2 regions of the Streptomyces litchfieldiae genome follow, and region 1 is predicted to be linked to the other one. Evidence: riboswitches for the same ligand, from Rfam matches in the RefSeq annotation. Region 1 holds a riboswitch; the other holds the start of a gene.
The links. A riboswitch is a leader RNA that binds a small molecule or an ion and turns the genes downstream of it on or off. The one in region 1 is predicted to bind glycine.

Region 1 (15,863 bases):
CGCGTGCGCCACGACCAGCGGCATGACCCGCCCCCACCGCCGGTACAGCCAGACGAAGATGACGCCCATGACCACATTGCCGAAGAAGCCGCCGATGCCCTGGTAGAGGTGGTAGCTGCCGCGCAGCACGGAGCTGGCGACCAGGGCGCCGACCGGGGTCCAGCCCAACTGCCCGAGCCGGCGCAGCAGATAGCCGACGACGATCACCTCCTCCAGCACGGCGTTCTCCAGGGCGGAGGCGATCAGCACCGGGATCTTCCACCACACGTCCGGCAGCGACTCCGGCACCACCGTCAGATTGGCTCCGGCGGCGTGCGCGCCGAGGTAGAGCAGCAGCCCGCTGCCGCCGATGCCGGCCGCGACGACCGCGCCCCAGGCCAGGTCGAAACGGGGCCGGCGCAGGTCGAAGCCGATCGCGCGCAGCCCGGGCCCGCCCGCCTCGGCCCACTCGCGCATCAGGAGATGGGCCACCAGCACCACGGGCACCAGGTCGGTCGTGATGCCGAAGAGCTGCCAGGCCAGGTCGAGCCAGGGGCGGTCGGGGGCGCGCGAGCTGTTGAGCGTGGCGGCCTGCTCGCTCAGCCCGCCGGGGCGGGTGACGACGCCGGTGAAACTGATCAGCGCGCCGACCGCGCTCGCACCGAGCGAGACGGCCAGCACGAGCAGCATCTCCTGGCGCAGAACGCGCCGGGAGAGCCGCGCCGCGCCGCCGCCCGATGCCGCGTCCGCCATCTGGTCCGGCTTCAGTCCCACTCCGTCTCCCGTCCGGCGGGCCGGCGCCCCGTGCGACCGCGAGCCGGCCGCCGGAGCCGTTATGCCCCGGTCGGCCAGGTGTGCACGGGAGCGTCCGTCCGCGCCAGTTCGCAGTACCGCCGGACGAGATCCCGCAGGGCGGTCGCCCGGTCCGCTCCATTCGCCACCGCTTGGTGGTAGGCCCGAGTCTGCCAGCCCGCCCCGGTGACGCGACGGCGGCATCGCTCCTCGATGACCGTCAGGTAGTGGTCGCGGTCCCCGGCCGCCACGCCGCAGGCGGCCAGGCCCTCGGCCGCGAGCGGCAGCAGGCGGTCCCGGACGAGGTCGGCGGCGGGCAGCGGGGCGACGGTGCCGTCCGGGCCGGGCCAGTCGAGTTCGGCGTCGATGCCGTGGCGGCAGGCCGCCAGGAAGTTGCGCTCGGCGGTGGCGAACGGCAGCCGGTGCCACACCGGGTCCGGCTGGTCGGCCAGCGCGCGCACCAGGCCGTAGTAGAACGCGGCGTTGGCGACGGTGTCGGTGATGGTGGGGCCGGTGGACAGCACCCGGTTCTCCACGCGCAGGTGGGGCACGCCGCCGGCCACGGCGTAGACCGGGCGGTTCCAGCGGTAGACCGTGCCGTTGTGCAAAGACAGCTCGGCCAGGCGGGGCACGCCGCCGGCGGCCAGCGTCTCCAGCGGGTCCTCGTCGGCGCACAGCGGCAGCAGCGCGGGGAAGTAGCGGACGTTCTCCTCGAAGAGGCAGTGCACGGAGTCGATCCAGCGCTCCCCGAACCAGGCGCGCGGGCGGACTCCCTGCGCGGCGAGCTCCGGCGGACGGCTGTCCGTGGCCTGGAGGAAGAACGGCGGCCGCGACTCGTGCCAGAGTTCGCGGCCGAAGACGAAGGGGGCGTTGGCGCCGACGGCTATCTGCGCGGCCGCGGCGGCCTGCGCGGCGTTCCAGGTGTCGGCGAACCGCTCGGGGGTGACCTGGAGATGGAACTGCACGGAGGTGCAGGCGGCCTCCGCCACGATGGAGTCGAACGTCCGGCGCAGCGTCTCGGTCCCGGTGATGTCGAGGCTGATCAGCTCGCCCCGGGCGGCCATGATCTGATCGTTCAGCAGCGTGTACCGGTCACCGGGCGAGAAGGACTCGGGCACCATCTGATCGGCACTGATCGTCGGGAGCACTCCGGTCATCACGAGTCCGGCGCCGAATTCCCCGGCTATTCGGTCGGCGTATCCGAGGGCGATGCGCAGTTCTTCGGCCATGTCGTCGAAGACCCGCCCGGACAGCCGCCGGGGCACCATATTCAGCTCCAGCGTGAATTGTCCGAGCTCGGTCTGGAAATCCCGGGTGGCCATTCGCGTGAGGACGTCGTCGTTGACCATTCGCGGCGAACCGTCGGAATCCGCCAGACACAGTTCCACCTCCAGCCCGATCCGGTCCTCGTGCGGCGCGAAACGGTCCTCGCGCAGCAGCGTTCCGAGCCCGTCCAGACACGCGTGCAGCCGGTCCCGGAACCGCTGCCGGGCGGCCAGATCGAACCGGTCGGCCACGACCTTCTCCCCCATGGGGCACCTCCTGCGTCGCGCGGCGTCTCGGGCTCGATCCTGCCCAGACCACAGGGGTGGCACGCATGCCCCGGGTGCCCCCGGTCCCCGTTCCGGCATATTCCATGGGAATAGGACGCCGGGGTCGAACTGTTCCGGCGGCCGGTTTTGCCTCTTGCCGAAACGTCCCGGGTCGGCTACAGGAAACATAGAGAGAACATGTCTCGTATAAACTCCGCCACGGCGTGTCTCCCACAGAAGAGGCGACCTACTCCAAAGCGAGAGGCGACCCATCATGCCCCTGCACATTCCCCTGGCTCCCGCTGCCGCCGAGCGCAGCGTACGAACGGCACTCCACTCGACGACGCCGGTGACACCGCGCCCGCCGCGCCTCGGCGAGGGGGCCCTGCAACCGGTCCTTCCCCTGCCCGTGCACCGGCTGGCGCCGGTCACCGGCCCCACCGAGCCGCCGCGCGCGCGGCTCACGGGCTGGCGCTTCCTGCTGGCCCGGGACGGCCTGGCCGTCGGGGCGGCCGAGACCATGCTGACGGCGGACGGCTGGGCGTTCTCGCACTTCTGCGAGGGCCCCTTCATCGCGTCCAGCGAGCGGGCGGTGCGACTGGCGGACGCCCTGCCCGGGCCGTATCAGCCCCGGCTGCTGTCCGTTCCGGAGCTGTACATGCTCACCCTCTGGCTGCACTCCGACCCGGGCGCGGACCCCGCGGCGGGGGACCCGCTGCCGGAGGACCTGCTGATGCCGCTGGCCCCGGCGCCGCCCGGCATCGCCGCCGACCGGGCGGTGACCACGGCCGCCCTGCTGCCGCTGCTGACCAGCCGGCTGGCGCCGCTCGGCCTGGCGAGCTGACCTCCCGGCAAGCACGTCCGGGACCGGCACGCAACGGCGCGAACCGGTCCCGGCACTCCACTGCGGGCCGTCAGCCCGCGTACTCGTCCAGCGGCGGGCAGGAACAGACCAGATTCCGGTCGCCGAAGGCGCCGTCGATGCGGCGCACCGGCGGCCAGTACTTGCCGTCCGTGCTCGTCCCGGCCGGGTAGGCCGCCTCCCGGCGGCTGTACGGGTGCGGCCACTCGCCGGTGAGACGGGCGGCGGTGTGCGGAGCGTTGGCCAGCGGGTTGTCGTCCTTGGGCCACTCCCCCGAGCCGACCCGGTCAATCTCGGACCGGATGGCGATCATCGCCTCGCAGAACCGGTCGATCTCGGCGAGATCCTCGCTCTCCGTCGGCTCGATCATCAGCGTGCCCGGCACCGGGAACGACATGGTCGGCGCGTGGAACCCGTAGTCGATCAGGCGCTTGGCCACGTCGTCGATGCTCACGCCGGTGGCCTTGGTCAGCGGGCGCACGTCGATGATGCACTCGTGCGCGACCAGCCCGCCCGGCCCGGTGTAGAGCACGGGGTAGTGCGGTTCGAGGCGCTTGGCGATGTAGTTGGCGGCCAGCACCGCGACCTGCGTCGCCCGGCGGAGCCCGTCGGCGCCCATCAGCCGCAGATAGGCCCAGGAGATCGGCAGGATCCCGGCCGAACCCCAGGGCGCGGACGCGACCGGCCCGATGCCGCCGCCCGCCGGGCCCGCCGCCGGCTGGAGCGGGTGGCCGGGCAGATACGGCGCGAGGTGGGCGCGCACGGCCACCGGGCCGACGCCGGGCCCGCCGCCGCCGTGCGGGATGCAGAACGTCTTGTGCAGGTTGAGGTGCGAGACGTCGGCGCCGAACCTGCCGGGCCGGGCCAGCCCCACCAGGGCGTTGAGGTTGGCGCCGTCCACGTACACCTGGCCGCCCGCGTCGTGCACGGCCGCGCAGATGCCGGCGATGTCCTTCTCGAACACCCCGTGCGTCGAGGGGTAGGTGACCATCAGCACGGCCAACTCGTCCGCGTGCCGGGCGATCTTGGCGCGCAGGTCGTCGAAGTCCACGTCGCCGTTCTCGCCGGTGGCGACCACGACGACCCGCATCCCCGCCATCACGGCGCTGGCGGCGTTGGTGCCGTGGGCGGAGGACGGTATCAGGCAGACGGTGCGGTCCGGCTCGCCGTTGGCCCGGTGGTAGGCGCGGACGGCCAGCAGACCGGCCAGCTCGCCCTGGGAGCCGGCGTTGGGCTGGAGCGACACGCTGTCGTAGCCGGTGATCTCGGCCAGCCGCTGCTCCAGTTCACGGATCAGCGACAGATAGCCCTCGGCCTGCTCGATGGGCGCGAACGGGTGCAGCGCGGCGAACTCGGGCCAGGTGATCGGCTCCATCTCGACCGTGGCGTTGAGCTTCATGGTGCACGAGCCGAGCGGGATCATGCCCCGGTCCAGCGCGTAGTCCCGGTCGGCGAGGCGCCGCAGATAGCGCAGCATCGCCGTCTCGGAACGGTGCCGGTGGAAGACCGGGTGGGTCAGGTACTCGCCCTCGCGCAGCAGGCCGTCCGGCAGCGCGTCGGGCGTGCGGGCGTCCAGCGCCTCGATGCCGAACGCATCCCCCGCGACCCCGAACGCCGCCCAGACGGCGGCCAGTTGGGCGCGTCCGGTGGTCTCGTCGCAGGCGATGCCGACGTGGTCGGCGTCGGTGAGGCGGAGGTTTACCCCGGCGCCGCGGGCGGCGGCCACGACCTCGGCCGCGCGGCCCGGCACCCGGGCGGTGACGGTGTCGAAGAACGCGTCGTGCACCACCTCCACCCCGCCGTCCCGCAGTCCGGCGGCCAGCAGCGCGGCGTAACGGTGGGTGCGGCGGGCGATGGCGGCCAGCCCCTCGGGCCCGTGGTAGACGGCGTACATGCCGGCCAGCACGGCGAGCAGGACCTGCGCCGTGCAGATGTTGCTGGTGGCCTTCTCCCGCCGGATGTGCTGCTCCCGGGTCTGGAGGGCGAGCCGGTAGGCGGGCGCGCCGTCGGCGTCGCGGGAGACGCCGACCAGCCGCCCGGGCAGGCTGCGGGCGTAGGAGTCGCGGACCGCCATGAAACCGGCGTGCGGCCCGCCGAAGCCCATCGGGACGCCGAACCGCTGGCTGGAGCCGACCGCGATGTCGGCGCCCAGGTCGCCGGGTGAGGTGAGGAGGGTGAGGGCTAGCAGGTCGGCGGCGACGGTCACCACGGCGCCCAGCTCGTGGGCCCGCTCGATCAGGGCGCGGTGATCGCGGACCGCGCCGGAGGCGCCGGGGTACTGCACCAGCACGCCGAAGACGCCGCGCTCGGCGACCTCGGCGGGGATGCCGTCGCTCAGGTCGGCAACCACCACGTCCACCCCGGTGGGCTCGGCGCGCGTCTGGACGACCGCGATGGTCTGCGGCAGGCAGTCGGCGTCGACCAGGAACACGCCGTCCTTGACCTTGCCGACGCGCCGGGAGAGGGCCATGGCCTCGGCGGCTGCCGTTCCCTCGTCGAGCAGCGAGGCGCCGGCCGTGGGCAGGCCGGTGAGGTCGGACACGACGGTCTGGAAGTTGAGCAGGGCCTCCAGCCGGCCCTGGGAGATCTCCGGCTGGTAGGGGGTGTAGGCCGTGTACCAGGCCGGGTTCTCCATGACGTTCCGCAGGATGACCGGCGGCGTGAACGTGCCGTAGTACCCCAGGCCGATCATGGAGTGCAGCACGGTGTTGCGGGCCGCCAGCGCGCGCAGCTCGGCGAGGACGGCCGCCTCGTCACGGGCCTCGGGCAGGCGCATCGCCTCGGTGGTGCGGATCGCCTCGGGCACCGCGGCGGCGGTCAGCTCGTCCAGCGAGCCGAAGCCGACCTGGGCGAGCATCTTCGCCTCGGCGGCGGGGTCCGGCCCGATGTGCCGGGCGGCGAAGGGGGTGCCCTGCTCCAGGGCGGACAACGGTATGTGGCGGACAGTCATGCGGAAGGCTCCTCCTGGTCGCGACGACCTGCGGGGGTGCCGGGCGGCACTGCCCGGCGGGCCTCCCCCTCTGTCATGTCGACCTGAGAGCTTCACCGCGGCACTCGCGCGCCCCGGCTTGCACCGTCGGTGAGGGCGCCGGCGGGCTGTCGTCCGCCGCCACCCTGCTTTCCAGAGTGGTCTTCCTCGCGCGGTACAGGGGCCTGAGAGATTCCGGGGAGGAGTTGCTCCTTCGGCGCCCGGCGCCGTGCGGCGTCGGGACTCTCCCGCACGAGGTTGTCAACCGTCTTCGAGCCTACCAGCGGACCCCCCGCCGGGGACCAGGGCGCCACTCGACTGGCCAGCTTCCGGAATGTGTTCTTACGTAGGTCATAGCGGCCCTTTTCCGGACCTGCTGGATCAGTTGGAGGAATCGTGCAGACCGACATCGACCCGCGCAGCCTCATCGGCCGCAAGGCGTTCGACCGCGACGGCGCCAAGATCGGCACGGTGGACGAGGTGTATCTCGACGACGCCACCGGGACACCCGAATGGGCGGCGGTCCGCACGGGACTCTTCAGTCGCGACGCGTTCGTGCCGCTGGAGCCCAGCGAGCTGGTGAACGACACGCTGCGGGTGCCGTTCACACGGTCGCTGATCAAGGACGCGCCCGACTTCGGCGTCGGCAGGCACCTCTCCCCCGAACAGGAACTGGAGCTCTACCACCACTACGGCCTGGACGTGCCGCGCGCCGCGCCGGGCGACCCGGTGCCGCCGGACCGCGACTTCGGTCAGCTCGCCTCCCCGGACGACGGGCAGGGCTGAGCCGCCACCAGCGGCAGCGAATCGCCCCGGGCCAGCTCGGGATCGTCCACGGCGAAGGTCCGCACCCGGCCGGGCGGCGTGTCCGGCCGCTCGAAACGCACCGTGACCCGGCCCAGCCCGCTGCCCTGCACCCAGCCCGGCCCGTACCGCTCGTGCGCCACGTCCACCCCCGGCAGCCAGCTCCGCGCCGGGGACGGCTCGCTCCGGCCCTCCGGGGACGGCTCCGGCGCGACGACCGGCACCTCCTGGGCCGCCGGCCCGATGTGGCTGCCCCGGACCGCCTGGACCGACTGGGCGAACAGATCCTCCTGGGTGAAGTCGGCGAGGCCGCTGACGCCCACCCCGAGCAGCCGGACGCCCTCCGTGGTGTCCACGCCCTCCAGCAGCCGACCGGCCGCCTCCCGGACCACGGCCGGGTCGTCGGTGGGCCCGCGCAGCGTCTCGGAACGCGTGAGGGTGGTGAAGTCGTACCGCCGCACCTTGAGCACCACGGTGCGCCCCGACCGGCCGGCCGCGCGCAGCCTCGCCACACAGCGGTCGGCGAGCCGCGCCACCTCGAAACGGATCCGGGCCCGGTCGGTGACGTCCGCGTCGAAGGTGTCCTCGACCGAGACGGACTTCGTGTCCCGGTCCGCGACCACCGGCCGCTCGTCCACACCGTTGGCCATGGCGTACACCGAGGCCCCGTGCGCCTTGCCCAACAGCCGCAGCAGTTCGGCCTCCCCGGCCCGCACCGTCTCGCCGATGGTGTGGATCCCGGCCCGGCGCAGCGCCTCGGCCGTGGCCGGGCCGACCCCGGGCAGCGTCCGCACCGGCAGCGGGACCAGCAGCTCCCGCTCGGTGCCCGGCCGGATGAGCACCAGCCCGTCCGGCTTCGCCCGCTCCGAGGCGATCTTGGCCAGCATCTTGGATCCGGCCAGCCCCACCGAGCCGGTCAGCCCGGTGGTCACGCGGATCCGCTCGCGCAGCCGCTCCCCGGTGGCCAGGGCGTCCTCGGCCGTGGCAGCGGTGCCGCCGGCCGCCAGGTCGACGAACGCCTCGTCCAGGCTCAGCGGCTCGATCAGCGGCGACAGCTCGGCGAGCAGGCCCATCACGGTCTCGCTGATCGCGCGGTACACGCCGAACCGCGGCACGAGGGCGGCGGCGTTCGGACACAGGCGCCGGGCCTGGGCCATGGGCATCGCCGAGTGCACGCCGAACCGGCGCGCCTCGTAGGAGGCGGTGGCGACCACACCGCGCGGGCCGAGACCGCCGACGATCACCGGCTTGCCGCGCAGGCTCGGCTTGGCCGCCTGCTCCACCGAGGCGTAGAAGGCGTCCATGTCGAGGTGCAGGATGGTCGGCTGGCCTCTCACCTGTCCGATGGTGCCGCAGAGGTCTGACAGCCGCCCGCCCCGGGCCGGGGCGCGCGGTCAGCCGGTGCGGTGGCGCCGGCGGGCCAGCTCGTCGGCGGGGTGGACGGCGGGCACCGGCTCGCCGGTGTCCAGGCGCTCGGCCGGTAGCTGCCCGAGGGCGCTCTCCGCGTCGCTCCACACGGCGCCCACGGCGATGCCGAAGATGCCCCGGCCGCCCTGGAGCAGCTCGGCGAGCTCGTCCGGGGAGGCGCAGCGGTAGACGGTGGCGCCGTCGCTCATCAGGGTCATGCCGGACAGCTCCGCCAGATCGGCGGACCGCAGGGCCTGGACGGCCGTCCGGATGCTCTGCAACGAGACGCCGGCGTCCAGCAGCCGCTTGACGATCTTGAGGACCAGCACGTCCCGGAAGCCGTACAGCCGCTGGGTGCCGGAGCCATGGGCCGGCCGGATGCTGGGCTGCACCAGACCGGTGCGCGCCCAATAGTCCAACTGGCGATAGGTGATCCCGGCCGCCGCGCAGGCGCTGGGTCCTCGGTAGCCCATCTGGTCGGGCGTCCCGCGCTCCTGGGGGGCCAGGGGCCCCCGCGGGCCGGGGGGTGGCGGCGCACCGGGGAGGGCGGACATCCCGCCGACCGCTCTGCTGTCGCCGTTACCTGTCACGCCGGCCTCCGTTCCGCATGCCCCGACCGTGCCTTCGTCGCTCACCGGCTGTCACGATGAGCACGCACACAGCGCTCCTCCCAAGACATGCCCTATTGACGCTAGGCATCCACACTCAGCGCGTCAACGATCGCCACGCGCCGCTACTGGCTGCTCGTGCCGAAGTCCTCCGGGGAGATCTGGTCGAGGAACTCGCGGAACCTCTCCACCTCGTCCTCCTGCTCATCGGGGATGATGATCCCCGCGTCGTCGAGTACGGCGTCGCTGCCGTAGATCGGCGTGCCCACGCGCAGCGCGAGGGCTATGGCGTCGGAGGGACGGGCGCTGACCTCGACCCCGCTGGCGAACACGAGCTCGGCATAGAAGACTCCGTCGCGCAGATCGGTGATGCGCACCGCGCTGAGCTCCTGCCCCACCGCTTCCAGCACGTTCTTGAACAGGTCGTGCGTCAGTGGCCGGGCAGGGGTCATGCCCTGCTGGGCAAACGCGATGGCGGTCGCCTCCCCCGGTCCGATCCAGATCGGGAGGTAACGATCTCCGCCGACTTCACGGAGTAGCACGATGGGCTGATTGTTGGGCATTTCCACCCGCACGCCCACGACGTCGAGCTGATTCACACAGCAACCCTAGGCGGTGCTCGGTGCATTTGGATAGTCGAGCACCGCCGTGCGGCGCGCCCACGCCCCTGGTCGGCTCAGAAACCCTGCCTGCTGGCGAAGAAAACCAGCCGGTACTTGCCGATCTGGACCTCGTCGCCGTTGTTGAGGATCACCGAGTCGATCGGCTCGCGGTTGACATAGGTGCCGTTCAGGCTGCCGACGTCACTGACCGTGAAGCCGCCGTCCGGCTGCCGCCGGAACTCCACGTGACGGCGGGACACCGTGACGTCGTCCAGGAAGATGTCGCTGTGCGGGTGGCGTCCGGCGGTGGTCACGTCGCCGTCCAGCAGGAAGCGGCTGCCCGAGTTCGGCCCTCGGCGAACGATCAGCAGCGCGGAGCCGGGCGGCAGGGCCTCCACGGCGGCCTGTGCCTCGGGCGAGAGGGCCGGCGCCGGGTGCTGCCCGGTGACCTCGGCCTCGTACGCCTCCAGTCCGGTGATGGAGATCGTGGACGTGGTCTCGGAGGAGCCCTCGAACCCGGGCCGCAGCGCGTTGCCGCAGTTGGAACAGAACCTGCTGGTCGCGGCCGACCGGTGGCCGCAGCGGGAGCAGGTGACCGTCTCGCGTCCGGGGCCCTGCGAGCCTATGCCGCCGGGGCCGGCGACCTCGTCCCGGAACAACGGGCGGCCCGGCTCGGCACCGGCCGCCGGCGCCGGCTCGCCTTGCTGGCGGGCGCGGGGCCGTGCGGCACTGTGCATGCCGCTCTGACGCCTGCCGAACAATCTAGCGAAAAAGCTCACCCGCGATCCCCTCGCACCTAGCCCGGCCCGCCGTCGGGCGGGACGGTCCATTGTCTCTCACCGGCCGTGCGGGACATTCCGACAACGTCCCCGGCCCCCGTTCAGTTTCCCTCACCGAGCGCCACGAAGGCCCGGCAGCCCCCGTGACGTCGAGTTCGGTCACGATGACGACTGAGCGTAGTCAGGCTGCTCCGCCGATCGCAAGGCGTCAACGACGACGTTATCCGGCCGCTCCACGGCCACCTCCGCCTGCTCGTTCTCCAGGGACTGCACCACGCCCCCGGGGATGTTCAGCGCCGGCTCCAGGTCCTGGGGCCGGCCGATGGCCGCGACCTCGAACGGTGCGCGCACGGAGCGGCCGTCGATCCGCACCCCGCCGTTGTCGTCCACGAACGCGGTGTCCGCCACGATCCGCACGTCGTTGATCTGGATGGTCTCGGCGCCGGCGGCGCGCAGTTCCTGCACCGCGTCGAGCAGCATATCGGCCTCCACGGCGCCCAGCGGATCGTCGATGCGCAGCGTGATGCCCGGGCCCTCGGCGGCCACCGTGCCGGCCAGCACGCCGAGTTGGCGCTCCCGCTCCTCGGTCTGCCGTCTGGCCTCCTCGGCCTGGTCGGAGCTGGTCTCCAGCTCGGTGCGCTGCTCCTCCAGCGCGCGCTTCTCGTCCTCCAGCCGGGCGGTGCGGTCCTCCAGGTCGCTGAGGATGCGCACCAGGTCCTCCTGCCGGGCGCCGCGCAGCGCCGTCTCCTCGCTACCGGTGGCGCGCACCTGGATGGCCAGGCCCAGGCCCAGCACGAACAGCAGGACGGCGGCGACCAGTTGGCCGCGGCCCGCGCGGGGCGGCCAGAGCGCGGCGCGCAGCGCCCGGCGGCCGGTGAGGCGCGGGGCGGGGGCGGGGGCGGGGGCGGGGGTGGTCTCCTCGTCGGTCACCGGCTCACGCTCCGAAGACGTGCCGGCGGATGGCGGCGGCGTTGGAGAAGATCCGGATGCCCAGGACGACCACCACGCCGGTGGAGAGCTGGGCGCCGACCCCGAGCTTGTCCCCGAGGAAGACGATGAGCGCGGCCACGGTGACGTTCGACAGGAACGACACGACGAACACCTTGTCGTCGAACATGCCGTCCAGCATGGCGCGCAGGCCGCCGAACACCGCGTCCAGGGCGGCCACGACGGCGATGGGCAGGTACGGTTCCACGCCGGTCGGGACCACCGGCCGGGTGAGGACTCCGACCACGACTCCCAGGACCAGTCCCAGAACGGCGATCACTGTGGGCTTCCTTCTTCAGACGCTTCCGATGCTTCCGTGCCCGCGGGCCGGGCGGTGCGGATGGCCAGCGCGGGGGCGGCCGGCAGCCGCACCTCGTCCCGGACGGCGGTGCTGGTCCTGATGCCGTAACTGTCGCGCAGGACCTCCAGATAGCGGCCGTCGGGGGTGCCGGCGAAGGCCGCGGCGAGGTCGTCCCCGGCGCCGATGGCGAGCAGCGTGTAGGGCGGGACGAGCGGGCGGTTGTCGACCAGGACGGCGTCGCCGGCGGCGCGGATGGCGGACAGCGCGGTGAGGCGCTGGCCGTTGACGGAGATCGCCTCGGCACCGGCCTGCCAGAGGCCGTTGACGACGCGTTGCAGGTCGCGGTCGCGCACCCGGCCGGTGTCGGAGAAGCCGCCGCCGCCCGGCGCGTCCTCGCCCGGGGCGGCGTCCTCGGCGTCGTTCACGGTGAGTTCGAGGCCGGGGCCCGCCACGGGCGTGGCGCCGGCGAGGAGGGCGATCAGCTCGCCGTGCTCCGACTCGGGGTCGCCGATCGCGTCGCGCTGGCGGTCGGCGACCTCCGCGCGCAGCTCGTTCACCTCGTCCTGGAGGGCGTCGACGTCCGCGGTGCCGGACTCGACGCGGTCCAGCAGTTCCTCCCGCTCCCGGGCGAGGGTGGGCGCGGCCTCGCGGGCCTGCGCCGCGCCCAGGGTGACGACGAGGGCGGCCAGCACCAGGCCGGCGGCCAGCCAGAGTCTGGCGCGCAGCGTGCGCGGCAGCTCCGACCGGCCTTCGGCCCGCCGTCTGGCCGCCGCCTGGGCGTACCCCTCGTCGAGGGTGTTGCTCATGACGGTGGTCAGCAGCGACATCGAGGCGTCGGGACGCGCCGGGACGCGCCGCCCCGGCTCCTGCTGTGGCATGGCGGACATCGTCGCACGCGCCCCGCGGGAGACCGAAACGGGCCCGGTGGCCGGGCCCGTTGACGCGAGTCGGCCTGGGCCAGTGCCGCGTCAGTCAGGGTTTGCCCGTCAAGGAGCGGCGTCCGGTGCGGTGCTCCCCCAGGCCCTTGGGGGCCTGGGAGGTACCCCCAGCAAGGCGCCGGATCGCCCTCGTGCTGGGCGCACTTGAGTGATTCGGCAACGCAGCGAGGTGCCGTGCGCATGGGGGCACCTCCCAGGCCCCAGAGGGGCCTGGGGGAGTCGCGACGGGGCGAACCTTGGCTGACGGGGCACTATCGGTCGGCGCTGTCGACCACTCCCGACCAGTGGTCCAGCAGTTCCTGCGCCGCGGCGTCGTCGGGACCCTCGGCCCACAGGTGCGTGACGGCCTCGGCCGGGTCGGGCAGGACCAGGATCCACCGGCCGTCGGGCTCGACCACCCGCACGCCGTCGGTGGTGTCGATGGTGCGGTCGCCCGCCGCCTCGACGACGCGGCGCATCACCAGGCCCTTGATCGCCCAGGGGGTGGCGACGTCCCGGCGGAGCACATGGGCGCGCGGGATGCGGGCGTCGATCTGGCTGAGCGAGAGCTGGGTGCGCGCGACCAGGGCGATGAGCCGGGTGAAGGCCGCCGTGGCGTCGAAGACGGAGGAGAACTCCGGGACGATGAACGCCCCCTGGCCGTCGCCGCCGAAGACCGAGCTCTCCTTGTGGGCGACCCGGGTCAGGTCGTCGGGCGAGGTGGTCGTCCACTCGACCTGGGTGCCGTGGTAGGCGGCGACCTGCTCGGCGATCCGGGTGGTGGTGACGGGCAGGGCCACCCGGCCGCTGCGGCGCTCGGCCGCGATGAGGTCGAGCATGACCAGCAGGGCGCGCTGGTCCTCGATGATGCGGCCGCGCTCGTCGACCAGGGCGAGCCGCTCGCCGACCGGGTCGAAGCGGACGCCGAAGGCGGCGCGGGCGGAGGCGACGATCTCGCCGAGCCGGACCAGTCCGGCGCGCCGGGCCTCGGCGGTCTCGGTGGGCCTGGCCTCGTCCAGCCCCGGGTTGATGGTGAGGGCGTCGACGCCGAGGCGGCCGAGCAGGCTGGGCAGCACCAGGCCGGCGCTGCCGTTGGCGGCGTCGACCACGATCTTCAGCCCGGACTCGGCGACGCCGGTAATGTCGACGGCCCGGAGGACGGAACCGGTGTACGCGTCGAACACGCTCGCCGGGAACCGGAGATCGCCGATCTCGCCGGGGAAGGCGCGGCGGTACTCCTGGCGGGCGTAGACGCGGTCCAGCTTGCGCTGGCCGGCCTGGGAGAGGTCGGCGCCGCGCTCGTCGAAGAACATGATGTCGACGGAGTCGGGAACGCCCGGGGTGGTGCGGATCATGACACCGCCCGCGCTGCCGCGGGCGGTCTGCTGGCGGGCGACGGGCAGGGGGACGTTCTCCAGGTCGCGCACGTCGATCGCGCTGGCCTGGAGAGCTGAGATGACCGCGCGCTTCAGGGCGCGGGCGCCCCGGGAGTGGTCGCGGGCCGTGGTGACGGTGGAGCCCTTCTTCAGGGTGGTGGCGTAGGCGCTGGCGAGGCGGACCGCGAGCTCGGGCGTGATCTCGACGTTGAGGATGCCGGAGACGCCGCGGGCGCCGAACAGGTTGGCCTGGCCGCGGGCCTCCCAGATGACCGACGTGTTGACGAAGGCGCCGGCCTCGACGGTCTTGAACGGGTAGACGCGGACGTTGCCCTGGACGATGGATTCCTCGCCGACGAGGCATTCGTCGCCGATGACGGCGCCGTCCTCGATGCGCGCGGCGCGCATGACGTCCGTGTTCTTGCCGACGACGCAGCCGCGCAGATTGGTCTGGGGGCCGATGTATACGTTGTCGTGGACAACGGCCTTGTGCAGGAACGCGTCGGACTTCACCACGACGTTGGAGCCGATGACCGTGTGCTCGCGGATCTCCGCGCCGGCCTCGATCTTGGCGTAGTCGCCGATGTAGAGCGGGCCGCGGAGCTTGGCGTCGGGGTGGACCTCGGCGCCCTCGGCGATCCATACGCCGGGCGAGATCTCGAATCCGTCGATCTCGACGTCGACTTTTCCTTCGAGCACGTCGGCCTGTGCCTTGACGTAGCTCTCGTGCGTGCCGACGTCCTCCCAGTAACCCTCGGCCACATATCCGAAGACCGGCTTGCCCTCCTTCATCAGGCGGGGGAACACATCTCCGGACCAGTCCACGGGGATATCCGGTTCGACGTAGTCGAACACCTCCGGTTCCATCACGTAGATACCGGTGTTGACGGTGTCGGAGAACACCTGTCCCCAGGTGGGCTTCTCCAGGAAGCGGTCGACGCGGCCGTCCTCGTCGACGATGGTGATGCCGAACTCCAGCGGGTTGGGGACGCGGGTCAGGCAGACGGTGACCAGGGCACCGCGTTCCCGGTGGTAGCGGATGAGTTCGGTGAGGTCGAAGTCGGTGAGCGCGTCCCCCGAGATCACCAGAAACGAGTCGTTCTTGAGCGCATCCTCGGCGTTCTTCACACTTCCGGCCGTGCCCAGTGGCTTCTCTTCGTGGGCATAGGTGAGATCCATCCCGAGTTCCTCACCGTCACCGAAATAGTTTTTGACGAGTGAGGCGAGGAATTGCACCGTGACCACGGTCTCGGTGAGCCCGTGCCGCTTCAGCAGCCGGAGCACGTGCTCCATGATCGGGCGATTCGCCACGGGCAGCAGGGGCTTGGGCATGCTCGCGGTCATTGGGCGAAGCCGGGTGCCTTCGCCACCAGCCATTACAACGGCCTTCATATCGGAAGTGTCCTCCTTGGGGAGTCGACAGTCACTCCGACTGCGCCCGTCTGGAGGGGCCCGGGCCCGGGGTGGCTCCCCGGAATACTGCGGCACGTGCGGGCGCCAGGCCCCTGCGACACTGCCAGGGCGAGCTCAGTCGGCCGTGGCATCCGCCTTGAGGAGATGGCGGACCTGGACCACGTAGAGGATCCCTGCCCACCAGTAGAGCGCTGTACCCCAGCCGGCGAACGCCCATCCGAAAATAGCAGCGAGTGAAGCGAGCCAGCCAGTTCCGTCGCTGAGCAGCAGCAACGGGAAGGCGTACATCAGGTTGAATGTGGCCGCCTTTCCGAGGAAGTTCACCTGCGGCGGCGCGTAACCGGCCCGGTCCAGGCGCCAGACCATGAACAGCAGCATCAGTTCACGGGCGAGGAGGAGTGCGGTCAGCCACAGCGGCAGGATCTCGCGCCACGTCAGGCCGACGAGGGTGGAGAGGATGTAGAGGCGGTCGGCGGCCGGGTCCAGCACGCGGCCGAGGGCGCTGATCTGGTTCCACCGGCGGGCGAGCTTGCCGT
Region 2 (15,863 bases), on a different contig from region 1:
CCTCGCGCTCCAGTCGGTCCGCGGCACCCACCGCACGCAGTGCCTCGACCGTGCCCTGTTCGAGGATGCCTGCGCGCTGGCGCCGCTCGACGTATTCCCTGTCCCGGCTCTCCAGGACCACGCAGTCGATGCCGCTCATGTGCAGGTGCCGGGCCAGGAGCAACCCTGCCGGTCCCGCGCCGACGATGCCCACACGCGTACGTTCCGGATGTTCCATGCCGACCCCTGCGTTCGCCTGGTGAATAAAGATTCACTAATAAAGGGTAGTCTTGCCCGCGCCGTCCCGCATGTCAACAGCGTCAACTGTGCCCGGCCGCGAGGGTGCTTCCCCGCGAGGACGCGCCAGCCGGTAGCGTTCGTGCAGTGCAGGCCGGTCCGCCCGGCGGTCGGGGCGGGCAAGGGAACGGCTGCGACCCGCGGATTCCACAGCACGGGAGGCCCCATGCCCCTGACCCCCGCCCTGGCGGCACGCGCTCCCCGGGCGGGCGCCGCCGAGGCACCCGCCGAGGCCGTCGCGCCGCTGATACGCGGCATCGCCGTGGTGCGCGCGCTCACTGACGCGGACGGGACGCTGAGCCTGCCGGAGCTGGAGCGCGTCACGGGTTTGGCCCGCTCCACCCTGGACCGGGTAACGGGCACGCTCGCCCGCATGGGCCACCTGCGTCTCGACGGCCGGGCCGTCTCGCTCGCCCCGCGCCTGATGGAGCTCGGCAACGCCTATCTCGCTGCGTTGCGCCTGCCGGAGCTGCTCGGACCGTTGGCCGACGACCTGGCCCGCGAGCTGGATGAGTCCGTGTCCCTCGCGGTGGCCGACGGCGACGGCATCCGGTTCATCCATCAGACCCCCCGGCGCCGCACGCTGTCCATCAGCTTTCGGATCGGGGATCTGCTGCCCGTGGAGCGCACCGCGCCGGGGCAGTTGATCGCGGCCGACTGGGGTCCACGGGACTGGGCCCAGTGGCGCGCGCGTCGCGCGGCCGACCCGCTGGGCCACGGCTTCACCGCGTTGCCGCCGCTCGACGCCGACCAGTGGCCCACGGAGGCGGCGTTCGCCGCCATGGTGGAACAGGCCCGCGCTCAGGGCTGGGCGCTGGATGACCAGTTGGTGGAGCCGGGGCTGGTGGCCCTGGCCGTGCCCGTGCGCGATCCGCGCGGTGAACTCGCCTGCGTGGCAAGCTTGGTGAGCCACACCAGCCGGCACGCCGCCCAAGACCTGGGCAGCCGACTGCTGCCGAGGCTGCGCGCCGCGGTCGCCGGGATGGAACGCCGACTGCGTGAGATCCCGCCGCCGGGGCCAATGGCCCCGCAAACCGACCTGGCATCCTGGACCACCGCTTCCAAACAGGAACTGGGCCGCGGGTTCGTCGAGTCGCTGGCCCGCGGACTCACCGTGCTCACCGCCTTCGGCGCGAGCCACGACGAGCTGACCCTCGCGGCCGTCGCAAGGGCCACCGGCCTCGCCAGGGCCACCGCTCGCCGGGCCCTGATCACGCTGGCGCACCTGGGGTACGTGACCACCGACGACCGGTCCTTTCGCCTCACGCCCCAGGTGCTCGCCCTTGGCTACGCGCCGCTGTCCCGCCTGACACTGCCGCAGATCGCCCGACCGCATCTGGCCGCCCTCAGCGAGCGGGTACACGACTCGGCGTCCCTCGCGGTGCTCGACGGCGACGAGGTTCGGTACACCGCACGGGTGGCGACGAGGCGGATTATGAGCGTGGAGATCACTGTCGGCACGCGGTTTCCGGCCTACGCCACCTCAATGGGCCGGGTGCTACTCGCCGGGCTGCCGGCTGCCGACCGCGCGGCCCGCCTGGACCGGGCCGAGCTGCGGCCCCTGACCCGCTGGGCCATTACGGACGCGGGTGAGCTGGCGGCGTTTCTCGACCGGGTCGCCGCGCGGGGATACGCGCTGGTCGACCAAGAGCTGGAGGAGGGGCTGCGGTCCATCGCGGTCCCGGTCCATGACCGCGACGGGCGCACTGTCGCCGCGCTGAACGTCGCCACGCACACCGGCCGCCGCAGCACCCATGACTGCGTGGCCGATGTCCTCCCTCACCTGCGGGCCGCTGCCGCCGCCATCGAGGCCGATCTGGATGTCGCCGGTCGTTTCACCCACGTCCGCGAGATCTGAGCCGCCGCGGCCCTGCGGTTAGGCCGGGGCGACGGCCGCCGCCCGCCTTTCGCGCACGAACAGATAGATCGCCGCGCTGGCGATCATCAGGGCGCCGTCGATGTAGACGGCGCCCACCCAAGAGCCGGACGCGTCGAACAGCGCGCCGCCGAGCGCAGGGCTGATGACAGCACCGATCTCACCGATCAGGTTCCACATGCCGAACGCGGCGCCACGCTGGTGCTCCTCGACGACCTCGGCGACCATTGCGTGGGCCATCGGCTGCAGGGCGTTGAAGAAGAGGCTGGTGGTGAACAGCAGCACGGACATCACCACGAGCGACGGTTCTCCCGCCGCCTGGAGGTACGCGCCGAAGACCAGCACCATCGTTCCCTGGATCAGAGTGAACCAGATCAGCAGGGGCCGCCGGCCCCAGCCGCGTGCCTTGGCCCAGTCGGAGAGCCGACCGCCCGCGGGAAAGCCGAGGATGCCGGCGCCGGCGTTGAAGGTGGCGACCAACGCGGCTTCGGTGAAGGAGCTGTCGGCGGCGTCCGTGACGATGGACACCGACCAGAAGCTGAAGAACCACAGGTTCCACAGGATGGCGATGGCGGCGACGCTCAACAGCATCACGTCGCGGTTGCGGATGACGGAGCCGGCGCTCCCGCCGCGCCTGGAGAAGATGACAGCCACGAGCACCAGCGCCAGCACGGTCTCGGCGATGGCCACACCCCAGGCGGGCATGCCCGCCCCGTCGGCCACCAGGTAGACCACCATGATGGCGGCGCAGAAGAGCACCGAGATCCCGACCAGCCGCAGCGTCGACCCGCCCATCCGCAGCGGCCCCCCCAGCCGCCGCAGGTAGGGCACCATGAAGAGCCCGAAGAGCAGAGTGGCGGTACCCAGGATCAGGAACGGCATCCGCCAGGCGTGCTCCTTGCCGAACACCTCCACGCCCCAGTCGATCATGTAGGGGGCGCCAATCGTCGCCACGGTGAGGCCGAGCGCGAGGCCGGTGATGACCACCCCCATGCCGAGGCTCACCTTGCCGGGTGGGGAGTGCTTGGCGATCAGCGTCCGGTCGTTGGAATAGAACACTCCCTCACCGAGGCCGGTCAGCACACGCAGTGCGACGAAGACGAGCAGCCCGGTGATCAAGCCGGTCAGCACGGTGGTGACGCCGGCCCAGAGCAGTGAGACGGCGATCATCGTGCGGTGCCCGAACCGGTCGCCGAGGTACCCGCCGGGGTACTGGGTGAGCATGTAGCCGGCGAAGAAGAGGCTGCCGATGAGCCCGCCCAGGGCGTGCGGATGACTCGAGTCTCCGATCATGCCGATGTCGTTGTTGATCAGCCAGGTCACTACGGGCCCGGTGATGGTGCGGTCGGCGTAGCTGAACAGCCAGCCACCGAGGAGCACGGCCCACAGCGTGTGATAAGGCTGCCAGCCTCGGTGCTCTCCGGTGCCGGCGGACACGCTCGGGTCCGAGTTGGCGATCTGTGACTCCATGATCGGGGCCCTCCGTTGATGTGGCTGGGCGTTCGCTCGGTGAAACTTTTTTCGCCATTTCTGATGCGCCTGGATGTTGCCACCACCCCGCAGCCCCGTCAACGGATTCCGCACCCTTGCCTGCTGGCGCCCGGCCATGAGCGGACGGGCTCGGGGGCGGCCGGACGGGCGCCCGCCGACCTCGAAACGGCCCACGCCGAACGACTGCCGCGCCGGGTGGCCCCGGGGTCCCTACGGCTGCCGACGCCGGCCGGAGAGGGCATCCGGCCTCGGCGAACTCACCGTGGTTTGCGGGGACTCGGCCTGCGGCGCGGGCTCCGCGGGCGGCGGCCGGACATGATGCGCCCCCGAACACTGACGCGTTGACCGCCCCCCGGGTCCGCCGTACGGTCACCGCGGCGTCATCGATGGGACGGACGTGACGCCGGCGTGTCCGGTGCCCGCGGCAGCCACAGGCGTTCCGTACTGGGCCACGGGCCCGGAGACTCGATCCGCCGAAGGCGCTACCGGACACCGGGAATGGCCCGTTGACCGATCCACCGCATCCCAGCCCTCTCATCCCCGACTGGAGAACGACCATGCGCGCACACAGACGTGCGGCCGGGATCGCCTTCGCGATCCTGGCCGCTCTACGCCGTGGCTGGCGTCAGCGTCCGTTCCAGCTCCCAGGCGCAGTTCCCGGCCCAGGTACACGACGCCAAGGCGGCCATCCGCTGGCTGCGGTCGAACGCCGGTCAGTACGGGCTGGACCCCAGCCGCTTCGCCGTCATGGGCGACTCGTCCGGCGGCTGGGTGGCGAACATGGCCACGCTGACCGGCGGCGTGACGTCGCTTGAGGGCAGCATCGGGGTGACGGGCGTGTCCAGCGCCGTGCAGGCGGGCGTGTCGTTCTTCGGCCCCACGGACTTCCTCCAGATGAACGCTCAGCGGCCGCCGGGCGGCGGCCTCGACCACGACGGCCCCGGCTCCCCCGAGTCCATGCTGATCGGATGCGCGATCCAGACTTGCCCCGACCGCGTCCAGGAGGCCAATCCGATCCGGTATGTCGACGCGAACGACCCGCCGATGATGCTCCTGCACGGACAGGCGGACAATATCGTCCCGCACGGGCAGAGCGCCCTCCTTCACGACGCCCTGAAGGCTGCGTGCGTCGATACCCGGTTCTTCTCCGTTCCCGGCGCGGGGCACGGTACGAGTGATGTGCTCAGCTCCTCCCGGTACGGGACGCAGACCGTCCGCACCGTCTCGGACTGCCGGGAGACCGTCACCGTCGGTTCGCCCAATCCGAGTTGGAGCGAGGTGGCCAACTTCCTCGACACCGCACTCGACGTGGAGGGCGGCACACCCGACCCGGATCCCGACCCGGACCCGGGTCTCTGCGAGGTGACCTACACGGCGAACACCTGGAACACCGGGTTCACCGCCAGCGTCTCCATCACCAACACCGGTACCACGCCGCTCAACGGCTGGGCCCTGGAGTGGACCTGGCCCGGGAATCAGCGAGTGACAAGCGCCTGGAACGCCACGGTGGCCCAGACCGGCAGCCAGGTGACCGCGCGCAACGCTCCCTACAACGGCACCATCCCGCCCGGAACCAGAGCCGAGTTCGGTTTCCAGGCCACCTACAGCGGCACCAACGACGCGCCCGCGCAGTTCTCGCTCAACGGCACGGACTGCGCCGCGGCCTGACGCACGACGAGCGATCCGGTGGCGTGGACAGCACAGCCCGTCCACGCCACCGGCGCTCGTGGCCCGGGCGATTCGACCGCCGGCCCCAGGTGGCCGGACCGGAGGCGCTCCTGTCGCCAGGCGCATCCGGCAACGCGAGCCCGGCTGGACATGGCACGGAACGCGACCATGACACGTCCGCTTGGACGGGCATGTCATGGTGGGGCTTCGCACCAGGGCAGCCAGAGCGGCCGACGGCCTTCAGTCCCAGAATTCCTGGACGTGCCGAGCGACTGCTGGCCCGCCGAGTTGGCATGGCAGCCGTCCGCGACCTCATTGCTGTCGGCGTCGGGTGAATCGTGACCCACTTTGGGCGGTTGAAATGTGACCCAGTGGTGTCAGTTCAGTCGTTGTCGGTGGGTGATGACTCCTGAGACGTTCGGCGACTGGTCGCCGCGGTCGGCCTTTTGCGTGTTCGGTTCCGAGCCCGCCGAGGTGCTGGGGAAGACCGGGCCGGGGATGGGGAAGCCGACCGCGGTGGGCGCCCTTTCATGCCGGCCAACGTCGCACTCGCGCCGGACGAGAGAACGAGGGCGAGGAAGTGTCGCTGTCGCATCGGCATGAGTGCTCCGCAAGGCGTGTGAGAACACCTCCCAGTCCGGTCGCAACGTAGCAGCGTGCTGGTCCACTCGTAAGCTCCGGGATCCAGTTGTGAAATAAAGTTCACAACTGCCGCCTCTGTGCCCCTATGGCCCGGGCGAAGCGTCGACCGCAGGGGAGTTCGCTCTGTGAAGTTTTTTTTGCCAATCTCTCGAAGCGGAAAAGTGCCACCGTGGGGTCGCTCCGTCCCTGGACTCGCGGTGTCGGCGCCCTATGGAGGCGCGATCGCTTCTGTGCACGTCCCGCCCCGGTTGGCGAGCGCGCCTGGCGGCCGCGCCCGCGCGCTCGGTCGCAGGTGACGGGCTCCATAAACTCACCTTTCGGGCGCCAGATGAAGTAACCGTCTATTCCGTGGCGAACAATCGTGGACTCCGCCCGGGGTGGCGCCTTGGGGTAGCGGAACCGTCGATGCCCTGAGATGGCCTCCCACCTCGGCGAGTTGGCCGTGCCGTCGCGACGGTCTGGCGCCTTTCGCGATGCTCCGAGGGCCCGGCTCGGGAGCCCGGCCGACACAGTGTCGACACGGTCCGGAAACGGCCCGTGCCCGTGGCGGTGGTCGTTGACCACCCCAGTGCCCAATCGTACCGTCGGCCGCAGTTGCTCGGTTGCCGACTTCTGTCGGCTGGCTCCTGGTATCCGAGAGAGGAACCGTGATGACTAGATCATCTGTCCAGCATCGCAAGAGCCCAAGCGTGTGGTCTCTGGGGCGTGGCAGCCGTATCGTCCGCGCTGTCGGCGCAGTCGCCGTAACGGTCGCCATCGTTGTCATGTCCGCGACCACTTCGGCGGCGGGCGGCCGGAGCGAGGCGGGCGCCCAGTCGGGTCCCGCTGTCGTGGCCGGAGCCGCGCACCAGACAGCGCCCTCTCAGGCACAACAGAATTCGATGGGCTTCATCGGCTGCTCGATGGCGGAGAATGTCGCGCAGGGTTACCGCGCGGTTGGCGGTACCACCATGTGGGGTCCCTACGGGACGGGCGGCATGGTCGTGCAGTCGTGGACCGATCCCAACTCCAACGCCTGGCGGTTGTTCGACCAGCAGGTGAGCAGGTATGGCACGCCGACTGCCGTGTGGGTGCAGATCTGCATCTTCTCCCAGAGCGGCGCAACGTATGACGAGGTGAAGCGGCTCATCGCCAACGCGCGGCAGCACACGTCCCCCGACGCGACGATCTACATCACCGGTCAGCCGCTTTACGATCCGGGTCGGACGTGTTTCCTGGCGGGGCCCAACGGCCCGCAGTTGACTGACAGTCTCGCCAAGCAGGCGGCTGCCGACCCGACGCAGAACGTCATCTACCCCGGGGCGTTCCACCTCGCGAGCAATGAGGTCGCGGACGGCTGTCACGCCAACACCACGGGCCAGGCGTCGCTTGGCAGGCAGGCCATAGCGTTCTGGAACTGAAGGCCGCCCGTTGTGGTGGGCATGCCGTGGTGATCTCCCACCATGGCCACCACAACGGGTGCGTCATGGTGAGTGTTCGCACTGAGGACCTGTTGCCCCACTTCGCACTGACGGACGGGCACGGCGTATCGCGCTGACGGACGTCCGGCGACCTCGGCCGGTGCGGTGCCGTTGGGGCACCGCACCGGTTCTGGTTCAGAGGCGGCAGCAGCGGATGCGGTGGCCGAGGATGGGACGCTGGCGCCGGCCTGTTCCCGCGGTGAGGGATCGACGAGGGCTGTGCTCGCCATCGCTCGGTTGGCTGGGGAACGAAACGCTTGCGGGACACGCGGCCGTCGATGGCGGTGGGGCCGGTGTTGCGGATCACGATCTCTCCCTGGAACCCGCTGCCCCAGTCTCCCACCGAGCGGTAGCTCACGGAGCAAGTGCCCGTTGTGTTGCCGGTCTCGGTGGTGACGGCGACGGTGCCGGAGCGGTCGGGGGGTTGCCGGCCGCGTCCTTGGCGTATACGGCGAAGGTGTAGGCGGTGTCCGCGGACAGGCCCGTGATGGTGACGCGGTTGGACGTTGAGCCGGCGACGCGGGTCTCGGTGCCGCCGTCGACGCGGACGATGTCGTAGCCGGTGACGCCCGTGTTGTCGGTGGACGCCGTCCAGCTCAGCGTCACGGAACCGGCGGTCACCTCGGAAGCCGTGGGGGTGCCGGGAGCGGTTGGCGCGCGCCACTGGAGGTCCTTCTCTCTCAGCGCCCGGTGAACCCGCCATCCCCACCATGCCGGGGTGCCGAGCCCACCCGGCACGACCGCGGCCAGTAGATACGGCCACACCCATGACCAGGCCACCAGATCGTCAGCACGGCCACCGCCCCGCCGGCGACCAGGTACCGTAACCGACGCCGCTCGGCCGCTTGCGACTTCTGCTTCGCGTCGTTCCGGCCATCGCCGCAATGCCGACGCCATGACCAGGCTGCCTCTGACACCGGTCCTTGCGAGGTGCGCATTTCGAATGAGCTTCATGGCGGACCGCGGATGCCGCCGCTGGGAAGCTTGACTTCACAGTCGGCACTCCGGCCTCGGGACCCGCGCGCCCGGTGGGTCACGCCGTGAACGCGACCTTCGGGTGACACCAGCTGAGCGCATCGTTGCCATTGATCAGACAGATCCGCAGCCAGTACACCCTGTCCTCGGAGAGGTTGTAGAGATCGCCGTTCTCGGCGCTCCTGATGGTGGGGCCGTTCCCGGCGCTGTCGCGAACGTTGTAGACCCGCTCGCCGGGCGTGCCGTCGCCGTGTTCCTGAACACCGAGGCGATGGCGTCGTGCCCGTCACCACCACGCAGGTCCTCCACGATGATGATGTCGCCGTCAGTCTCGAACCCAACCACTTCGGTGTTCGAAGGGTCCGTCGTGCGCAGCGGAGGGATCTGGACCAGCGGGCTCACCTCGCCCGCGCCCCCCGCCGCGCCGGCCGGCGCGGCCAGCACAGCCACGATCGCCACGCCCGCAGCCGCGGCCGCCAGTACCCTTTTCACGTACATTTTTCCTCCGAAGCATCGTGAACGAGTCCACTGACATGAGAGCCGGACAGCCTGGCCCGTCAACGGCAGACGACCACCCAGCTTCGAAAAAACTCGGCGGTGAAGCACAACACCGCATGCAGGCAATCAACGAAATGCGGGCAATCAACGAACGGAAAGGCCCAGAGCCGCAGCCGCGAAGCGACAAGCGGGGCCAGCTCTTCCTCGGCCGCACTCCAGCCGCAGGGTTCGCTATTGCTGCTGGTCAGGGCCCTGTTCTGGAGTGCAGTTGGCTGACTGAGCGTCAGGTTGCCGGGTTCGTGATCTCGGGTGCGGCTCGGGCCGGTGGGGCGCAAGAACGGCTGGCAGCTGGCCGAATACGCCGGCCTCAGCAGTCCGGCCGGGTTGCAGCACTTACTCGGCCGGGCCTGCTGGAGCCCCGACGAGATACGTGATGACCTGCAAGAATACGTCGTCGAGAATCTGGAAGACCCTGGCGGCCTACTGATCGTCGACGACACCGGGTTCCTGAAGAAGGGCATCACCTCGGCCGGTTCCAGCGCCAGTACTCCGGTACGGCCGGCCGCACCGAGAACTGCCGGATTGGCGTCTTCGCCGCCTACGCCTCGGCGAAGGGCCGGGCGCTGGTGGACCGGGAGCTGTACCTGCCCAAGTCCTGGACGCAGGACCGGGACCGCTGCGCGACGGCGGGGTGCCGAGCAGGGGGCACCAGGCCCCATCGCCGCCTGGAACGACAGGCCCTCGTTGAGTGTGCTGAGTGCGGCGACCGGTGCCGCGTGGTCGCGGGCGGGCAGGCGCCTGGCATAGCCCGGAACGGCCCGGACGCTGTCGCCGGACGTCTGGCTCGCGGTTCGCCATCGAGGGAACTCGATGCGCTCCAACGGCCTCGATACGCGCAGGTCAGCCCCCTTTCTTCAGGCTTTCGCCAGGGACTTTTCAGGGACTTTCCGCTCTGTCCGAGGGACTTCCCAGGGACTTTCCGCCGTTCAAACAGGGACGGCCCGGACAGACCGGAAAGGAGCGTTCCCGCAGGCCAGGGACGGTTCGCTCAGCACTCGATGATGTTCACCGCGAGGCCGCCGCGGGCCGTCTCCTTGTACTTGACGCTCATGTCGGCGCCCGTCTCCTTCATCGTCTTGATGGCCTTGTCCAGCGAGACGTGGTGCCGGCCGTCGCCGCGCAGGGCCATGCGGGCGGCGGTGATGGCCTTCACCGCGGCCATGCCGTTGCGCTCGATGCAGGGGATCTGGACCAGGCCGCCGACCGGGTCGCAGGTCAGGCCGAGGTTATGCTCGATGCCGATCTCCGCCGCGTTCTCGACCTGTTCGGGGGTGCCGCCCAGCACCTCGGCCAGGCCGCCGGCGGCCATCGAGCAGGCGGAGCCGACCTCGCCCTGGCAGCCGACCTCGGCGCCGGAGATCGACGCGTTCTCCTTGAACAGCATCCCGATCGCGGAGGCCGCCAGCAGGAAACGGACGACGCCGTCCTCGTTCGCGCCCGGCACGAACTCCAGGTAGTAGCGCAGCACGGCCGGGATGATGCCCGCCGCGCCGTTGGTGGGGGCGGTCACCACCCGGCCGCCGGCCGCGTTCTCCTCGTTGACCGCCATCGCGTACAGCGTGACCCAGTCCATCGCCAGCGCCGGCCCGGGGCCCTCGCCGCGCAGCTTCCGCGCCGAAGTCGCCGCGCGGCGGCGGACCTTCAGCCCGCCGGGCAGGATGCCCTCCTGGGACAGGCCGCGTTCGACGCACGCGTCCATCGCGTGCCAGATCCGCAGCAGCCCGGCGCGGACCTGCTCCTCGGTCCGCCAGGCGCGCTCGTTCTCCAGCATCAGCGCGGAGACCGACAGCCCGGTCTCGCGCGTCAGCCGCAGCAGCTCGTCGCCGGTGCGGAAGGGGTGGCGCAGCACGGTGTCGTCCAGCCGGATACGGTCCTCGCCCACCGCGTCCTCGTCCACCACGAAGCCGCCGCCCACCGAGTAGTACGTCTTGGTCAGCAGCGGGCGGCCCTCGGCGTCGGCCGCCCGCAGCGTCATGCCGTTGGCGTGGTACGGCAGCGAGCGGCGGCGGTGCAGCACCAGATCCGTGTCCGGGTCGAACGGAACGGGGTGCGCGTCGCCGATCTCCGCGGCCAGCAGGGGCAGTTGGCGCTCGCGCCGGATTCGTTCGACCTCCTCGTCCGCGCGGGCGACGTCCACGGTGTCGGGCGCGTGCCCGCTCAGCCCGAGCAGCACCGCCTTCGGCGTGCCGTGGCCGTGCCCGGTGGCGCCGAGCGAGCCGTACAGCTCGGCGCGCACGGCGGCGGTGTGCGCCAGCAGCCCCTCGTTCTTCAGCCGGCGGGCGAACATCCGCGCCGCGCGCATCGGGCCGACGGTGTGCGAGCTGGACGGCCCGATGCCGATGGTGAACAGGTCGAAGGCAGAGAGGGCCACGGCGCGTCGCTCACTCGCTGGTGAAGGCGGCGTACTCGTCGGCGGACAGCAGGTCCGCCGGCTCGCCGGCCGAGGTGTCCAGCCGGACCTTGAACAGCCAGCCGCCCTGGAACGGCGCGGAGTTCACCAGCGCCGGGTCGTCCACCACGTCCTGGTTGGTCTCGGTGACCTCGCCGCTGACGGGGGCGTACAGGTCGCTGACGGACTTGGTGGACTCCAGCTCACCGCACGGCTCGCCGGCGGTGACCGTCGCGCCCACCTCGGGGAGCTGGACGAACACGACGTCACCGAGCGCGTTGGCCGCGTACTCGGTGATGCCGACCGTCGCCACGCCGTCCTCGACGGGGGACAGCCACTCGTGCTCCTTGCTGTAACGAAGCTGCTCGGGGTTGCTCATGACGGAGATTCTCCTGGTGTGGATGGGCGATGAGGTGGAGGCGTTACTTCGCGCGCTTGTAGAACGGCAGGGCGACGACGTCGTACGGCTCGTGGCTGCCGCGTATGTCCACGCGGACGCCCTCGGTGCCCGGCACCGCGTGTTCCGGGTCGACGTACGCCATGGCGATGGGCTTGCCCAGCGTGGGCGACGGCGCGCCGGAGGTGACCTCGCCGATGACGGCGCCCGCCGCGTCCACCACCGGATAGCCGGCGCGCGGCACGCGCCGGCCTTGGGCCACCAGGCCGACCAGCGTGCGCGGCGGCCGGCCGGCGGCGCGCTCGGCCGCGCGGGTCAGGGCCTCGCGGCCGACGAAGTCGCCCGGCTTGTCGAACTTCACCACCCGGCCGAGCCCGGCGTCGAACGGCGTGGTGGCGGTGGTCAGTTCATGGCCGTACAGCGGCATGCCCGCCTCCAGGCGCAGCGTGTCGCGGCAGGCCAGGCCGCAGGGCACCAGGCCGTCCGCCCGCCCGGCCTCGGTGAGCGCCTCCCACAGCGGCACGGCGTCCTCGGGGGCGCAGAACAGCTCGAAGCCGTCCTCGCCGGTGTAGCCGGTCCGGGCGATCAGGGCCCGGCGGCCGGCCACGGTGCCGGGCAGGCCCGCGTAGTACCGCAGGCCGGCCAGGTCGGCGTCGGTGAGGCGGCCGAGGATGGCGGGGGAGGCGGGGCCCTGGACGGCGATCAGCGCGTACGCGTCGCGGTCGTCCCGGACCACCGCGTCGAACCCGGCGCCGCGCTCGGCCAGCGCGCCCAGCACCGTCCCCGCGTTGGCCGCGTTGGCGACGACGAGGTACTCCCGCTCGGCGAGCCGGTAGACGATGAGGTCGTCGAGGATCCCGCCCGCGGCGTCGCAGATCATGGTGTACCGGGCGCGGCCCACGCGCAGCGCGCCCAGGTTGCCGACCAGCGCGTGGTCGAGCAGCGCGCCCGCCTCCGGCCCGGTCACGGTGATCTCGCCCATGTGGGAGAGGTCGAACAGCCCGGCGGCGGTGCGGACCGCCTCGTGCTCGGCCCGTTCGCTGCCGTACCGCAGCGGCATGGTCCAGCCGGCGAAGTCGGTGAGGGTGGCGCCGAGGGCGCGGTGAACGGCGTCGAGCGCCGTCGTACGGGGGGTGTCGTCCGTCATGGGCTGGCTCCAGGAGGGCAGGGGTTGGCTGGCTTCCGGGCCCTCCCCATCTGTCATCGGCACCTGAGAGGTTCGCCGCGGCCCGGGCGGGCGCGGCTTGCACCGTGGGTGGGGCCGCGCCGCACGGGGCGGACGGCCCGCTTTTCAGATTCGCCTCCCGCACGCGGTACGGGGCCTGAGAGATTCAAGGGAGGACTTGCTCCTTCGGCGCCCCGGTGGCTTCCGGGGACTCTCCCGCGCGTGGTCTAACGGCCGGTATGCGGTTGTGTGCTGCGTCCACATCATCGCACGAACAACGGCCGAGGGCCGCCCCTCCGGGACCCGGTTCCGGGCGCCAGCCACTAGGGTTCCTTCGCGGGTGTTGAGGACCTGATGAGATGGTGGTCGAACGAGATGAGTGTTCCGCGGCAGGGTCCCGGCTTCGGCGGCGGCTGGCCGGGCAATGAGCTGGAGGAGATCCTGGCCGGCGCGCTCGGCTCCCGGGACGCCGGACCCCGGGTGCTGGCGGCGCTGGCCCGCAGTTCCCTGTGGATCCCGCTGCCCGAGGGCGGCGGCCCGGACAGCCGCACCCTGGACCTGCCCACCATCGATCTGAACGGCGGCGTATACGTCCCGGTGTTCAGTTCCGCCGAACAACTGCACCTGGGCGGCGCCTCCCACCTGTCGTTCAGTGTCGCCCCCGCTCGGGAGTTCGCCCGCGGGCTGCCGCCCCAGGTGGGCATCGCGGTCAACCCCGGCGGCACGGTCGGCATCCCCGTGCCGCCCAGCGCCGTGGCCGAACTGTGCCGCGAGACCCCGGGCCGGCGCACCCCGGGCGTTCCCTCGGGGGCGCGGATGCGGCTCTTCCAGCCGGACTGGCAGGAGGAGCCGACGGACTTCCTGTCCGCCGCCGCCGCCGAGCTGGCCGGGCTGTGGTACGTGCGCACCGCGCGGCGCGGGCTGGCCAGCGCCGAGGGCGGAGCACCCTCGCTGTTCATCGGCGTGGAGCTGGACCAGTTGGACGAGGAGACGCGCACGGCCGTCAACGGCGCGCTCGGGCGCGCGCTGGCCGCCCGGCCCGTGGTCTGGCCGGTCCAGCTCGTGCTCCTCGACGCCGCGGACGACCCCGTTGTGGACTGGCTGCGCGAGTGCGTGCAGCCGTTCTACTCCCGTGACGTCTAAGCGATGGCTGTGACGGGCATGTGAGGGTCGGCTGACGGGCACAGTGCATCCGAGTGGGCACGAGGAGGTCCGGACCAGGTGAGTGCGGGAGAAGGTCTCGAGGAACTGCTGCCCCGGATCACCCCCGACCGACTCGACACCTATGAGGAGCTGCTCGCCGCACTCGCCGCCAGCGAGGTGTGGATGCTGCTGTGGCACGGCCGGCCCGGCGATCCGGAGGCGCAGTACGGCAGCGTCGAGGTCGCCGGCCACGGGTACGCGCCGTGCGTCACGTCCGAACGCGAGCTGTCGGCGAGCGGCTGGACCCGCAGCCATGAGGTGGTCACCGGGCGGGACATCGCGGCGGCGCTCTACCCGGACCACTGGGGTCTGTGGCTCAACCCGCACGCGCCGGGCGGCGGGCTCGGCATCCCCTGGCTCGACCTGCGCCGGATCGCCGGCGGGCTGGAACGGCTGCCCGCCGGGCCGCTGCGGATCAGCGAACCCAGCATCCGCGCCGACGAGTTCTACGCGCGACTCATCGCGCACGCCCGGCGCACGCCCATGCTGCGCAGCCTGCGCCGGGCGTGGGTGCGGCCCGCCGTCGGCCAGGCGTACCTGGTGATCGGGCTGGACGTGGACGACCCGGGTGAGCGGACGGCGGAGGCGGTGCGGGAGATGATGCGGCAGGTGATCGCCGCGGTCCCCGACGGCCTGCCGGTGGGTACGGTGGCGATGGCCGACGCGTTCGACCCGGTCGCGATGTGGCTGCGCGCCAACACGCGCTCGTTCTACGACCGGGACGCCACCGTCCGGACCGATCCGGACAGCGGTCGGCAGAACCGGCACGGCTACGGCTATCCGCGGCCGTACTGAGCCGACGGCGGTGGTCAGGCGCCCGGGTCAGCGGTGGCCGGGGGCACGATCTCGCCCGGCGGCGTGTCGTCGGTGTTCAGCAGCCGCTGCCAGTGGCTCACGTCCCGCCACGTGCTGTGCTTGTAGCCCACGTCCCGGAACGTCCCCACGTGCTCGAAACCCTGCGAGCGGTGCAGGGCCACGCTGCCCGGGTTGGGCAGCGCGACCGTCGCGATGGCGCTGCGGTAGCCCTGGGCCCGCAGCGTCGTGAGCAGTCGGTCGTAGAGCGCGGAGCCGACGCCGAGACCGCGCTGCCCGGGGGAGAGGTAGATCACCGACTCGGCGGTCCAGGCGTAGGCGCCGCGCGGGCTCCACGGGTGGGCGTAGGCGATGCCGGCCACCTCACCGATGGCGGTTTCGGCCACATACCAGGGGTACTCGGCGCTGTGGCGCCGCCACTCGGCGAGCCATTCGTCCGGCGTCAGCGGCTCGGTGCGGAAGTTCGCCGCCGTGACAGCGATGTAGTGGTTGATCAGCGCGCAGACGGCCGGCATGTCGTCGGCGCGGGCGAACCGGATGGTGGGTGTGGGTGAGGCCATGGCCGCATCCTCGCAAACGCCCGGGGGCGGGGCCCGAGATACCGCGAATGTGCGTGAAAGTCGCACAACGGACGACCCTCCGGAAGGAGACGCCTGCATGTACGCCATCAAGAGCACGCTGCCGGAGGCCACACTCAAGATCGTGGGGGAGGCGCTCCAGGGCGCGCTGGTGGATCTCATCGACCTCTCGCTGGTGGCCAAGCAGACCCACTGGAACATCGTCGGCCCCCGGTTCCGCTCGGTGCACCTCCAGCTCGACGAGGTGGTCGAGACCGCCCGCTCGCACTCCGACACGGTCGCCGAACGCGCCGCCGCCCTCGGCCTGTCCCCGGACGGCCGCGCGGCCACCGTCGCGTCGGGCACCGGCATCGGCGAGGTCGCCGAGGGCTG

Region 2: linked by a shared signal. The riboswitch ahead of gcvT (glycine cleavage system aminomethyltransferase GcvT) and the one ahead of gcvP (aminomethyl-transferring glycine dehydrogenase) in region 1 are both predicted to bind glycine.

Annotation. Positions count from the first base shown of each region.
Region 1 covers NZ_JAVREL010000007.1:146,189-162,051, reverse strand. Annotated here, with positions in the region: gene RM590_RS14615 (CPBP family intramembrane glutamic endopeptidase) at 1-732, opposite strand, end outside; gene RM590_RS14610 (glutamate--cysteine ligase) at 813-2,303, opposite strand; gene RM590_RS14605 (hypothetical protein) at 2,578-3,147, shown strand; gene gcvP (aminomethyl-transferring glycine dehydrogenase) at 3,218-6,115, opposite strand; glycine riboswitch at 6,176-6,296, opposite strand; glycine riboswitch at 6,297-6,394, opposite strand; gene RM590_RS14595 (PRC-barrel domain-containing protein) at 6,530-6,919, shown strand; gene RM590_RS14590 (DNA polymerase IV) at 6,886-8,274, opposite strand; gene RM590_RS14585 (MerR family transcriptional regulator) at 8,332-8,898, opposite strand; gene RM590_RS14580 (bifunctional nuclease family protein) at 9,078-9,551, opposite strand; gene RM590_RS14575 (FHA domain-containing protein) at 9,629-10,291, opposite strand; gene RM590_RS14570 (DUF881 domain-containing protein) at 10,493-11,263, opposite strand; gene RM590_RS14565 (small basic family protein) at 11,268-11,600, opposite strand; gene RM590_RS14560 (DUF881 domain-containing protein) at 11,597-12,499, opposite strand; gene RM590_RS14555 (mannose-1-phosphate guanyltransferase) at 12,811-15,306, opposite strand; gene RM590_RS14550 (CDP-alcohol phosphatidyltransferase family protein) at 15,442-15,863, opposite strand, start outside.
Region 2 covers NZ_JAVREL010000001.1:227,025-242,887, reverse strand. Annotated here, with positions in the region: gene RM590_RS01110 (4-hydroxybenzoate 3-monooxygenase) at 1-217, opposite strand, end outside; gene RM590_RS01105 (IclR family transcriptional regulator domain-containing protein) at 443-2,134, shown strand; gene RM590_RS01100 (MFS transporter) at 2,153-3,622, opposite strand; gene RM590_RS01095 (cellulose binding domain-containing protein) at 4,259-5,311, shown strand; gene RM590_RS01090 (hypothetical protein) at 6,718-7,353, shown strand; partial or broken gene RM590_RS01085 (fibronectin type III domain-containing protein) at 7,685-8,073, opposite strand; partial or broken gene RM590_RS01080 (IS701 family transposase) at 9,202-9,608, shown strand; gene RM590_RS01075 (L-serine ammonia-lyase) at 9,935-11,317, opposite strand; gene gcvH (glycine cleavage system protein GcvH) at 11,328-11,714, opposite strand; gene gcvT (glycine cleavage system aminomethyltransferase GcvT) at 11,758-12,879, opposite strand; glycine riboswitch at 13,034-13,126, opposite strand; gene RM590_RS01060 (enhanced serine sensitivity protein SseB) at 13,273-14,040, shown strand; gene RM590_RS01055 (enhanced serine sensitivity protein SseB C-terminal domain-containing protein) at 14,119-14,895, shown strand; gene RM590_RS01050 (GNAT family N-acetyltransferase) at 14,910-15,473, opposite strand; gene RM590_RS01045 (Dps family protein) at 15,571-15,863, shown strand, end outside.